Regions from separate parts of the Dactylosporangium salmoneum genome, predicted to be linked through region 3. Evidence: riboswitches for the same ligand, from Rfam matches in the RefSeq annotation. Region 3 holds a riboswitch; each other region holds the start of a gene.

Region 1 (3,265 bases), on a different contig from region 3:
CTCGACGTCCTGGTGGTCGATGCACGCGTCGATGAGCTGCATCATCAACTGGTAGTTGGAGATGCGGAACTGGCGGAAGCGGCCCAGCCCGGTGCGGCTGTCCATGAGGAAGTTCATCAGGCTCCAGCCGGTCGGCTGCAGGATCTCGCTGATGTCGTACTGCGCGGAGTCGGCCCGGTCGACGGCCTCCATCAGCTCGTCGGAGACGTTGGGGAAGCGCTCGGCCCCGCCGAAGTGGTCATAGATCACGCGGGCCGCCGACGGGGCCTCCGCGTCGATGACGTGGTTGGTCGCCTGGCCGCCGGTGCGCAGGGTCTCCGAGTGGTGGTGGTCGAACACCATGTGGGCGCCCGCGGCGTACGGCAGGTTGGTGAGGATGTCCGTGGGGCCGACGTCGACCGAGCCGTCCTGGACGTCCTTCGGGTGCACGAAGGTGATGTCGCCGATCAGGTCGAGGTGGCGCAGGAGGACCGCGCAGACCAGACCGTCGAAGTCGCTGCGGGTCACGAGACGGTACTTCACTGCAGATCCCCTCGCACGGGCGGGCCGGTCGACAGTCTCCCTATCGACCGGCCCGGCGCCAACGTGAGGATTAGCGGCTACAGGATGGAGAGGTGCACGTGGTTCGTGTGATCGCTCGACGGGTCGCCGGCCACGCCGCTGTAGTGGTGCCAGCCGGCCGCCGGTGTCCAGATCTGTTTGAACCAGATGACGTACATGACGCCGAGTTGATCGGCGTTCTTCACGAAGTAGGCGGCCAGCGTCGAGCCGTAGACGAAGTCGTCACCGGTGGCCACGCCACCGAAACCCTTCGTCTTCTGCACCGAGAAGTCGCAGGCCCGGCCCTTGGGGTGCTCGTAGGGCCCGCTCGGGCGGAAGCACGCGACGAACCGCGTGAACCCGTCCTTCTGCGCCTCCTGCATCGCGTGCATCATGCGCGGGGTGATGCAGCCGGTGGTGGTGGGGTCCTTGACGCTGCACGACTCCTTCGGCAGCGAGCCGTTGGCGTTGCGCGGCGTCGGGTCGGCCACCGGCAGGTTGGCGGAGACGAAGCCCTTGCTCGGCCCGCCGGCCAGCGCGAGCGCCTTCTCCGCCGCCTTCTTCTGCTGCTCCATGGTGGCGACCTGCTGCTGCTGCGAGGCGACCTCGTCGTCGAGCGCCTTCTTCTGCGAGGCCTGGGCCTCCCGCAGGTGCCGCAGCTGGCGAAGCAGGTTGTCGTTGTGGTGGGCCAGCTCGTTGATGGTGCTGGCCCGCTCGGCGAAGCTGTCGGGGCTGTCCGCGTCCATCAGCGCGGCGAACGTGGTCAGCGGCCCGGTCTGGTAGGCCGCGATGGCGATCGCCGAAACCTGGTCCTGGAGGGTCGCCAGCTGCGCCTCGGTCGCCTGCAGCTGCACGGTGAGCTCGGCCTGGTGCTTGACCGAGGCCTCGAACTTGGCCTTGGCGTCGGTAAAGGCCTGGGTCGTCGACTCCAGGACGGAGGCGAGGGTCGGATTGGCGTCCGCGCCCTCGTTGCCGGGATCCCCCGGCTCGGCCGCGGCGGGGGCGGCCCCGATCCCGCCGAACGCGATCACGGCCAGCAGCGCGACCAATCCGCGCCGGTAGTGATGTCGCGATGACATCTGGTTCGTTGTTCCTTCCGTCGGCCGCCGACCGGGTTAGCTGACGGGTTCGGGACGGAACGACCCCTACCACCGCTTCCGGAAGGGCTTCCGGGAGGGCGGATTCACCCCAACGCAACGGTGGGTCCCCGGCTCGCCACGGGCGGCGATTGGGCGGCAGTCACGCCCGCGGACGTGACCGTGGGTCACTGTACCGACGGGGCGGAATTCGCGCACCGCACCGTTTGTGCGTAGATCCGCTATGAGGGCGTTCAGTGACACGGATCACTCGTGGCTTCAGGGGTACGTCAGGATCTCCACCGATCCGCGTAGGGTCGCCCGTAGGCCACGCTTCCTGGGTGAACCTTCGGTACCTCGCCCTCGCCGGGATTGCCGCCGCCGGTGCACTCGTCATCGACGGCCATCTCGACCCGGACGGTGACCTGAACCCGTGGTCACTCACGGTGAGTGACTTCGCCGTCTCCGACCGCGGTGGCGTGGTCGACTGGGCGATGGTCGTCATGGCCGCCGCCTCGGTCGCGCTGCTGTTCGCCCTCCGTCGCTCGGGTGCCCGGGTGGGGGCCTGGGTGACGGCGCTCTTCGGGGTCTGGGCGGCGGGGCTGACGGTGGCCGCGCTGGTGCCGACGGACGAGCCGGGGTTGCCGCTGTCGGCCGCGGGTGCGGTGCACCGGTACGCGTCGGTCGCCGCCTTCGTGGCCCTTCCCGTGGCCGGCTGGCTGCTGGGCGGCCGGTCCGTGCGGGTGCTCGCCGGGCTGAGCCTGGCCTGTGCGCTGGCGATGGTGTATTCGGCCTTTCCGGGCGACCGCGTGCTCATCGGCCTGGCCGAGCGCCTGTTGCTGGCCGCCGAGGCGGCGCTGCTGGTCGCCGTGGCCCTGGCCGCTCCGGGCGCCCGCGATCGGGCTGCTCGGCGGCGTGGCGCTGTCTCAACGGTACCGTAAATATTGTTCATAAAACGATGATGTTCACTCTTCGGCGTTCCTCCGGCTGATCGGATGTGCAGGTCAGGCCCAAAGCCGAAGGAGTTGATCGAGGGTGTCGAGAGTCCGCGCGCTGGCCATGCTCGCCGCGATGGCGGTGGTGAGCGGAGTGGTCGCGTTCTTCAACATGATGCCGGCCTCAGCCGCCGCCTGCGCCCCCGCGTGGCAGTCCACGGCGGTCTACACGGGTGGCATGACCGCGTCCCGCAACGGTCACAACTACCTGGCGAAGTGGTGGACCCAGAACGAGGCCCCGCCCGGCACCAGCGGCGTGTGGCAGGACCAGGGCAGCTGCGGCGGCAGCACCCCGACCAACCCGCCGGTCCAGACCGGCACGGCCGGCGCGTGCAGCTTCCCCGCGTGGGTCCAGGGCCACAACTACGTGACCGGCGACATCGTGAAGTTCACGGACGGCAAGTTCTACATCGCCGAGCACGACAACCCGGGCTACAGCCCCGTGATCAGCACCTGGTACTGGGACCCGTACTCCTGCGGCTCCTCGCCCACGACTGCGCCCCCTCCCACTTCCTCGGGCGGCGCCTTCGTGGTCAGCGAGGCGCAGTTCAACCAGATGTTCCCGGGCCGGAACTCGTTCTACACGTACTCGGGCCTGGTCGCCGCGCTGTCGGCCTACCCCGCCTTCGCCCGCACCGGCTCCGACGAGGCCCG
Region 2 (3,265 bases), on a different contig from region 3:
GCGGGCCCGGATGACCTCACCCCGGGCGAGCCGTCCCACCTCCATGGCCCGGTCCAGGCTGGGGTTGAGCGTGACGGTGACGATCATGCCCGCACCACCCGGACGCCGGCGGCCTCGATGTCGCCGGCGAGGTCGGTGTCGGCGCGGCTGTCGGTGACGAACAGGTCCAGGTCGGACAGATCGCCGAAGCGGGACAGGTAGTCGTTGCCGAGCTTGGTGTGGTCGGCCAGCAGGACCGTGCGCCGGGCGGCGCGGATCATCGCCCGCTTGACCGCGGCCTCGGCCGGGTCAGGGGTGGTGAGGCCACGCTCGACCGAGATGCCGTTGGTGCCGAGGAAGGCCACGTCGACGTACAGGTCCGCGAGGGGCCGCAGCGACCAGTCGTCGACGGTGGCGAGGGTCTTGCCCCGCACCCGCCCGCCGAGCAGCAGCACGTTGAGGTTGGTGCGGGTGCCGAGGACCGTGGCGATCACCGGGGAGTTGACCACCACGGTCAGTTCCCGGTCGGCCGGCAGCAGGTGGGCCAGCTTGATGGTGGTGGTGCCGGCGTCGAGGATGATGGCGCCCTCCTCGGGCACCTCGGCGAGCGCGAGCTTGGCGATGCGCTCCTTCTCCTCGACGAGCACGGCGTCGCGGGCGGCGAGGGCCGGCTCGAAGCCGATGCGCTCGACCGGGATGGCACCGCCGTGCACCCGGCGCAGCACCCCGGCCCGTTCGAGGGTGGTGAGGTCGCGCCGGATCGTCTCCGACGTGACATTGAGCTCGTCGGCCAGCCCGGCCACGTCGACCCGCCCCTGCTCGCGGGCGATCCGCACGATGGCCTGCTGGCGCTCCTCGGCGTACATGATGTGGTTTCACCGCCGTTTCGTTTTGCTTCAGCTTTGTTTACGCCCGTTTATGTGGGACGTCAAGAGCTGAACAACACAGCACGGCCCGCCGCGGGTGCGACGGGCCGTGCTGGAGGCGGTGCGGGGCGTTACGGGCGGCCGTAGCCGTAGAGCGTGTCGATGTCGATCGGGGCCACTTTCACCACGGTCCGGCTGTTCGGCGCGTGAATGATCTGGTTGTTGCCGATGTAGATGCCGACGTGCCCGAGCCCGTTGTAGAACACCAGGTCACCGGGGGCGAGCTGGCTGCGGGAGATGTGCTTGACCCGGGAGTACTGCTCGGCCGCGTTGTGCGGCAGCGTCACCCCGGCCGCCTTCCAGGCCATCATGGTCAGCCCAGAGCAGTCGAAGGTGTCCGGCCCGGCGGTGCCCCAGACGTACTTCTTGCCCAGCTGGGCCCACGCGTAGGAGACCGCCTTGCCGGCCGCGCCGGAGACCGCCGGCGGCGGACCCGGGTTCGGTGCCGGGTTGGCCGGGGTGGTCTTCGTCTGGGCCTTCGCGGCCGCCGCGGCGGCGGCCTGCTCGGCCTTGCGCTGCATCTGGTCGAGCCGGGCGATGTCGCCCTCGATCTGCTTGCGCCGGGTCTCCAGCTCGGTCTTCTGCCGGCTCTGCGCGGCGAGCTGGTCGTTGAGCCGCCGCTGCTCCGCATCGACCGCGCCCTTGGCCGCGCTGTACGCGTCGAGGTCACGCTGCTGGCTGCGGGAGATCTGCTCGAGGGTGCCGACCCGGTCGGTGAAGCTGTCGGACGAGGCCGCCCCGAGCATGAGCGACCAGGTGCCGAGGCTGCCGCCGGTCTTGTAGGCGCCGACGGCGACCCGGCCGGCGTTCTCCCGGGCCGCGTCCATGCTGGTCTGCAGCGGCGCCAGGTCGGCCTGCGCCTTCGCGATCGCCGCCTGGGTCGCCTCGAGATCGCCGTTGACCTTGTTGTACTGCTCGACGACGAGCTCGACTTCCTTGTTGCCCTTGTCGATCTGGGCCTGGATCTCTTCCGGTGACGGGTCCGCGTGGGCCGCGCACGCGGGCGCGACCATCGCCGCCACCGCCAGCCCGGCCACCACGGCGCGCAGCGCCGTCCGTCCGTTGAACACAGCAGGTTCCTTCTTCCCGCCGCCTACCGGGTTAGCTGACGGGTTCGGGCGAGAAGAAGGCGCGCCCTACCGCGGGTTCCGCGGATTCACCCCGATGGGGATTGATGGGTCCCCGGCTCGCGCGCACGCGACTCGGCGGAGCCTGCCCGGGCCACCCGGGGTTTGGGCGACGACGGCCGGCCAGGCCACGACCCAACGTAACGGGAAGGCTCGGGCGGCGAAACCGCCCAGCGGGGATCTAAGAGGGACTTAACGAAGACCTGAACCTGAACGGGGGACGCGCCCCATCGCCCGCACGGTCTATGGCCGCGCGGGCCTGCCGCCGCCATCATCGTCACGCCACTTCGTGCGGTGCCCGGGCCGGGAGGACCCCATGGACGCCTACTCGCTCGGTCAGCTGTTCGGCTGCGGCCTGGTGTGCCTCTGCCCCATCATCCTGGCGATCGTCGTCGGTGTGGTGGCCGGCAACCGCCGCGGCAGGAACGTCTCCGGCGGCGGTTCCGAGCCCCCGCCGGCGCAGCCGTGGGAGCCGGCGAAGCCGTGGCAGCCGCCGCAGCCGCCCCCGTTGTGCGGCAGCTGCGGCGGCAGCGGCAAGCAGGCGGACACCTGCAACGGCGGCTACGTCTACGACGCCGACGGCCGCCCCCAGAACCACCACTTCTGCGGCGGCACCGGCTACGTGCGCTGCACCGGCTGCAACGGCACCGGCCACCGCTGAGGCCGGGCGGCTCAGTCCTGGGCGCGGCCCGTCGTGAGACGGGCGAGCACCAGGGCGACGAGGATGACCAGGCCGTACACCGCCTGAATCCACTGCGCCGAGACGCCGGCCAGGGTGAGCACGTTCTCGACCAGGCCGAGCACGAGCACGCCGCACAGGGCGCCGAAGAGGGTGCCCTTGCCCCCGTTCATGCTCACGCCGCCGATGACCGCGGCGGCGAACACCTTGAAGATCATGCCGTCGCCCTGTGCGGCGGCGATGGAGCCGAGGCGGCCGGTCATGAGCAGGCCGGCCAGCGCGGCGAGCAGGCCGGCGATCATGAAGACCGCGTACATGACCCGGTCGGTGCGGATGCCGGCGGCCCGGGCGGCGTCGGTGTTGCCGCCGATGGCGTAGACGGCCCGGCCGTGGCGGAACCAGCCGAGCGCGGCGATGCCGGCGGCGAAGATCACCGCGCACACCCAGATCGACAGGGGCAGGCCCAGCCAGGCGGTGTTGCCGAGGTACATCACCGACGGCGGCAGGTCGAAGAGGCTCTGCCCGCCGGTGATGCCGATCTGCACGCCCCGCAG
Region 3 (3,265 bases):
CGGCGTTCTCCACCGCTCGGGGCGCGGCTGGCGGAATATGTCCGGTTATGCGCCGACGCCGATGGTTATGGGCGGTTCTCTGTGCGGTACTTGTTGTGGCCGGGCTCGTGAGCCTGCGGCCCCAGAGCCGCCAGGTGGGCGAGCCCGTACGGCGGCCGCCGTCGCCCGGCCACGCATCGGCCCCCGGTGAGAGCCCGTCACCGTCGCCGTCCCCGAGTCGCGCCCCGATCGCCGTGCGCTACACGTTCGACGGCGGGCTCGGGTCGCTGCATCCCCGGCAGGCCGCGGGCGGGGAACTCGCCATGGTGCCGCACGACGGCGGACTCGCCGTCCGTTTTCCCCCGCGATGTGCGCATTACGGTGCTCCGAGTTGCCCGCGCGCCATCCTGCAGAGCGGGCCCGTCGGGTTCCTCAATCCGGGCCGCGGCGCCTTCACCTATGGGGCCAGCGTGCTCGTCGGGCCCGATGAGACTTCCAAGGGCGCCAATGTCGTGCAGAAAGGGTTCTCGGTCGGTGACAGTCAGTTCAAGCTGCAGGTCGACGGCGAGGCTGGCCGGCCCAGTTGCGTGATTGTCGGCACCGGCTCGGATACCATTTTTGTAGCGCTCGCATCGCGTTCCGTCGCTGACGGACGGTGGCACCGGATCGCGTGTGCGCGCGGTAACGCGCTGCTCACGGTAGCTATGGACGGTGTCGAGGTGGGACGCACCGCAATTCCTTCGTCACTGTCCATTGCGAACGATGATCCGCTGTGTATTGGCGGCAAGGGGACCAGCGCGAACAACGATCAGTTCGTCGGTGTAATCGACGACGTCTACGTCACTCGATTCGCGTGATTTTCGGAACAAATCGGACAGGAATCGTGCACTCCCTTGAACCTGGGAACCCGGCCCCCTTAACGTGAATTCCCGTCGGGGCCGGATGTCCGCGCCAACCAACGGCGCGCCGGCCTGACACCGCCGAGTCGAAGTCGAGCCGGGGACCCACGCGTTCAACCGGGGTGAATCCGCGTCGCGCACCTGAGCGCGCGGTAGGGCGACCTTCCCGCCCGAACCCGTCAGCTAACCCGGTAGGCGGTCAGGGAAGAAGGAGTAGCTCCTCGGTGGAGACCCATCTGAGGTGGACGAAGCGGCCCAATCGCCTGGTACGGCTCCTCGTCGCCACCCTCGGCGGTCTTTCTCTCGCGATCGGCATCACAGGGGGCGCTCACGCGGACCCCACGCCGGGCGAGATCGAAAAGCAGATCGACGACAAGTGGAACCAGATCGAGCCGGTCATCGAGCAGCACAACCAGCTCAAGATCGAGCTCGCCGCCAACCAGACCAAGCAGAAGCAGCTCGAGGCGCAGATCGCGCCGCTGCGGGCCCAGGTCGACGCGGCCTTCGACAAGGTCAGCGCGTTTGCGGTCCTGCAGTACAAGAACGGGCGCTTCTCCAAGCTCGACGCGATGCTTACCACCGGCTCACCGGACACGTTCATCGACCAGATGACGATGCTCAACATGGTGGCCAAGGACGAGCAGGACAAGATCAAGGACGTGCTCGTCGCCAAGCAGCAGTACGACGCCCAGAAGGGCCCGCTCGACGAGCTGGTCGCCAAGCAGGCCGAGCAAGAGGCCGCGATGGCGCAGCAGGAAACCCAGATCAACGCCGACATCAAGAACCTCAACGACATGCGGATCAAGGCCTACGGGTCGTCGGGCGGCACGGGGAACCTGCGGCCGGTCGCCTGCCCGTTCGAGTACACCGGCGGACCGGGCGCCAAGGCGGCCCAGGTGGCGTGCTCGGAGATCGGCAAGAGGTACGTGTGGGCCACCGAGGGCCCGAACACGTTCGACTGCTCGGGGTTGACGCTGTACGCCTGGAAGCAGGCCGGGTACACGCTGCGGCACTACACGCAGTGGCAGTACGACGACACCGCCCGTGTCTCGCGAGCCAACCTGAAGGCCGGCGACCTCGTCTTCTTCTACAAGGACAACCACCACGTCGGGCTCTACGTCGGCGGCGGCTGGATGGTCCACGCACCGAATCCCAGCCAACCGGTGCAGATGAAAAAGATCGATTCAGAGCCGATTTCTGGGTACGGCAGAGTCGCTTAGCGATGGGGCGGGTCCTTCGGGACCCGCCCCTTTCACTGTGCCGGCGCTACTGCGTAGGCCAGGTCTTCCAGTTCTGCCACGAGCGGCTCGGCGTCGGCCCGCGCTGCCCCTGGTACCGCGAGCCGTAGACCGCCGAGCCGTACGGGTGCTCCGACGGCGAGGACAGCCGGAAGATGCACAGCTGGCCGATCTTCATCCCCGGCCACAGGCGGATCGGCAGGTTCGCCACGTTGGACAGCTCCAGCGTCACGTGCCCGGAGAACCCCGGATCGATGAAGCCCGCCGTGGAGTGCGTCAGCAGCCCGAGCCGCCCGAGGCTGGACTTGCCCTCCAGCCGCCCGGCGAGCTGGTCGCCGAGCGTGATCACCTCGAGCGTGGAGGCCAGCACGAACTCGCCGGGGTGCAGCACGAATGGCTCGCCGCCGCCCACCTCGACCATCGAGGTCAGCTCGTCCTGCTGCACGGCGGGGTCGATGTGGGTGTACAGGTGGTTGTTGAAGACCCGGAACCACCGATCGAGCCGCACGTCGATGCTGGACGGCTGCACCAGCGCTTCATCGAACGGGTCGAGGCGAAGCTGGCCGCCCTCGAGCTCCTTGTACAGGTCACGGTCGGATAGCAGCACCCTCTGAGGTTAACGGTGCCGCTTCGTCGGCCGCTTGTGTGGTGGCTTGTAGCGCTTTCTTCAGGACATCTGCCGCTATGTCCAGTTCTTCCCGGGTGTACTGCGAAAAAGCCGCCCGCAGGTGTGCCCCCAGCGGCGCGAAGAACGCGTGCGCCAGCTCCTGCGCAGATGGCCGCATGTGCAGCACGATCCGTCTCCGGTCCGCGGGGTCGGGCCGGCGCTCGATGTGCCCGGCCCGCTCGAGCCGCGCCAGGAGCGCCGTGGTGGCCGCCGGCGAGAGGGACAGCCGCCGGGCCAGCTCCCCGGCCGTGAGCGGCTCGCGCTCCTCCGCCGCCCGCCAGACATGCGCCACGGCGTTCATGTCGGTGCGATGCAGCCCGTGCGCCCGCACGAACACGTCCACGAACCGATCGCCCTCGACGTTGAACTGCCGCAGCAGGACGATCAGCTCTTCGGCTCCGCTCACCGCTTCAGTTTGCCTCTTTCGGGAAATCTGGCAATTCTCGTACACGTGTTCGAGTAGCGTTGACTGCATGGCATCC

The links. Region 3 has a riboswitch for cyclic di-AMP ahead of ABD352_RS34545 (C40 family peptidase). Riboswitches for the same ligand answer to the same signal wherever they lie in the genome.
Region 1: another riboswitch for cyclic di-AMP. It lies ahead of ABD352_RS03900 (coiled-coil domain-containing protein); the one in region 3 lies ahead of ABD352_RS34545 (C40 family peptidase).
Region 2: another riboswitch for cyclic di-AMP. It lies ahead of ABD352_RS41245 (C40 family peptidase); the one in region 3 lies ahead of ABD352_RS34545 (C40 family peptidase).

What each region holds. Positions count from the first base shown of each region.
Region 1 covers NZ_BAAARV010000005.1:243,710-246,974, reverse strand. Annotated here, with positions in the region: gene ABD352_RS03905 (exopolyphosphatase) at 1-522, opposite strand, end outside; gene ABD352_RS03900 (coiled-coil domain-containing protein) at 600-1,619, opposite strand; cyclic di-AMP (ydaO/yuaA leader) riboswitch at 1,629-1,785, opposite strand; gene ABD352_RS03895 (DUF998 domain-containing protein) at 1,958-2,557, shown strand; gene ABD352_RS03890 (glycoside hydrolase family 19 protein) at 2,652-3,265, shown strand, end outside.
Region 2 covers NZ_BAAARV010000081.1:101,783-105,047, reverse strand. Annotated here, with positions in the region: gene pfkB (1-phosphofructokinase) at 1-87, opposite strand, end outside; gene ABD352_RS41250 (DeoR/GlpR family DNA-binding transcription regulator) at 84-845, opposite strand; gene ABD352_RS41245 (C40 family peptidase) at 977-1,975, opposite strand; cyclic di-AMP (ydaO/yuaA leader) riboswitch at 1,981-2,123, opposite strand; gene ABD352_RS41240 (hypothetical protein) at 2,349-2,693, shown strand; gene ABD352_RS41235 (ABC transporter permease) at 2,705-3,265, opposite strand, start outside.
Region 3 covers NZ_BAAARV010000067.1:123,561-126,825, forward strand. Annotated here, with positions in the region: gene ABD352_RS34540 (LamG-like jellyroll fold domain-containing protein) at 234-836, shown strand; cyclic di-AMP (ydaO/yuaA leader) riboswitch at 948-1,091, shown strand; gene ABD352_RS34545 (C40 family peptidase) at 1,103-2,098, shown strand; gene dcd (dCTP deaminase) at 2,145-2,723, opposite strand; gene ABD352_RS34555 (MarR family winged helix-turn-helix transcriptional regulator) at 2,704-3,189, opposite strand; gene ABD352_RS34560 (pyridoxamine 5'-phosphate oxidase family protein) at 3,257-3,265, shown strand, end outside.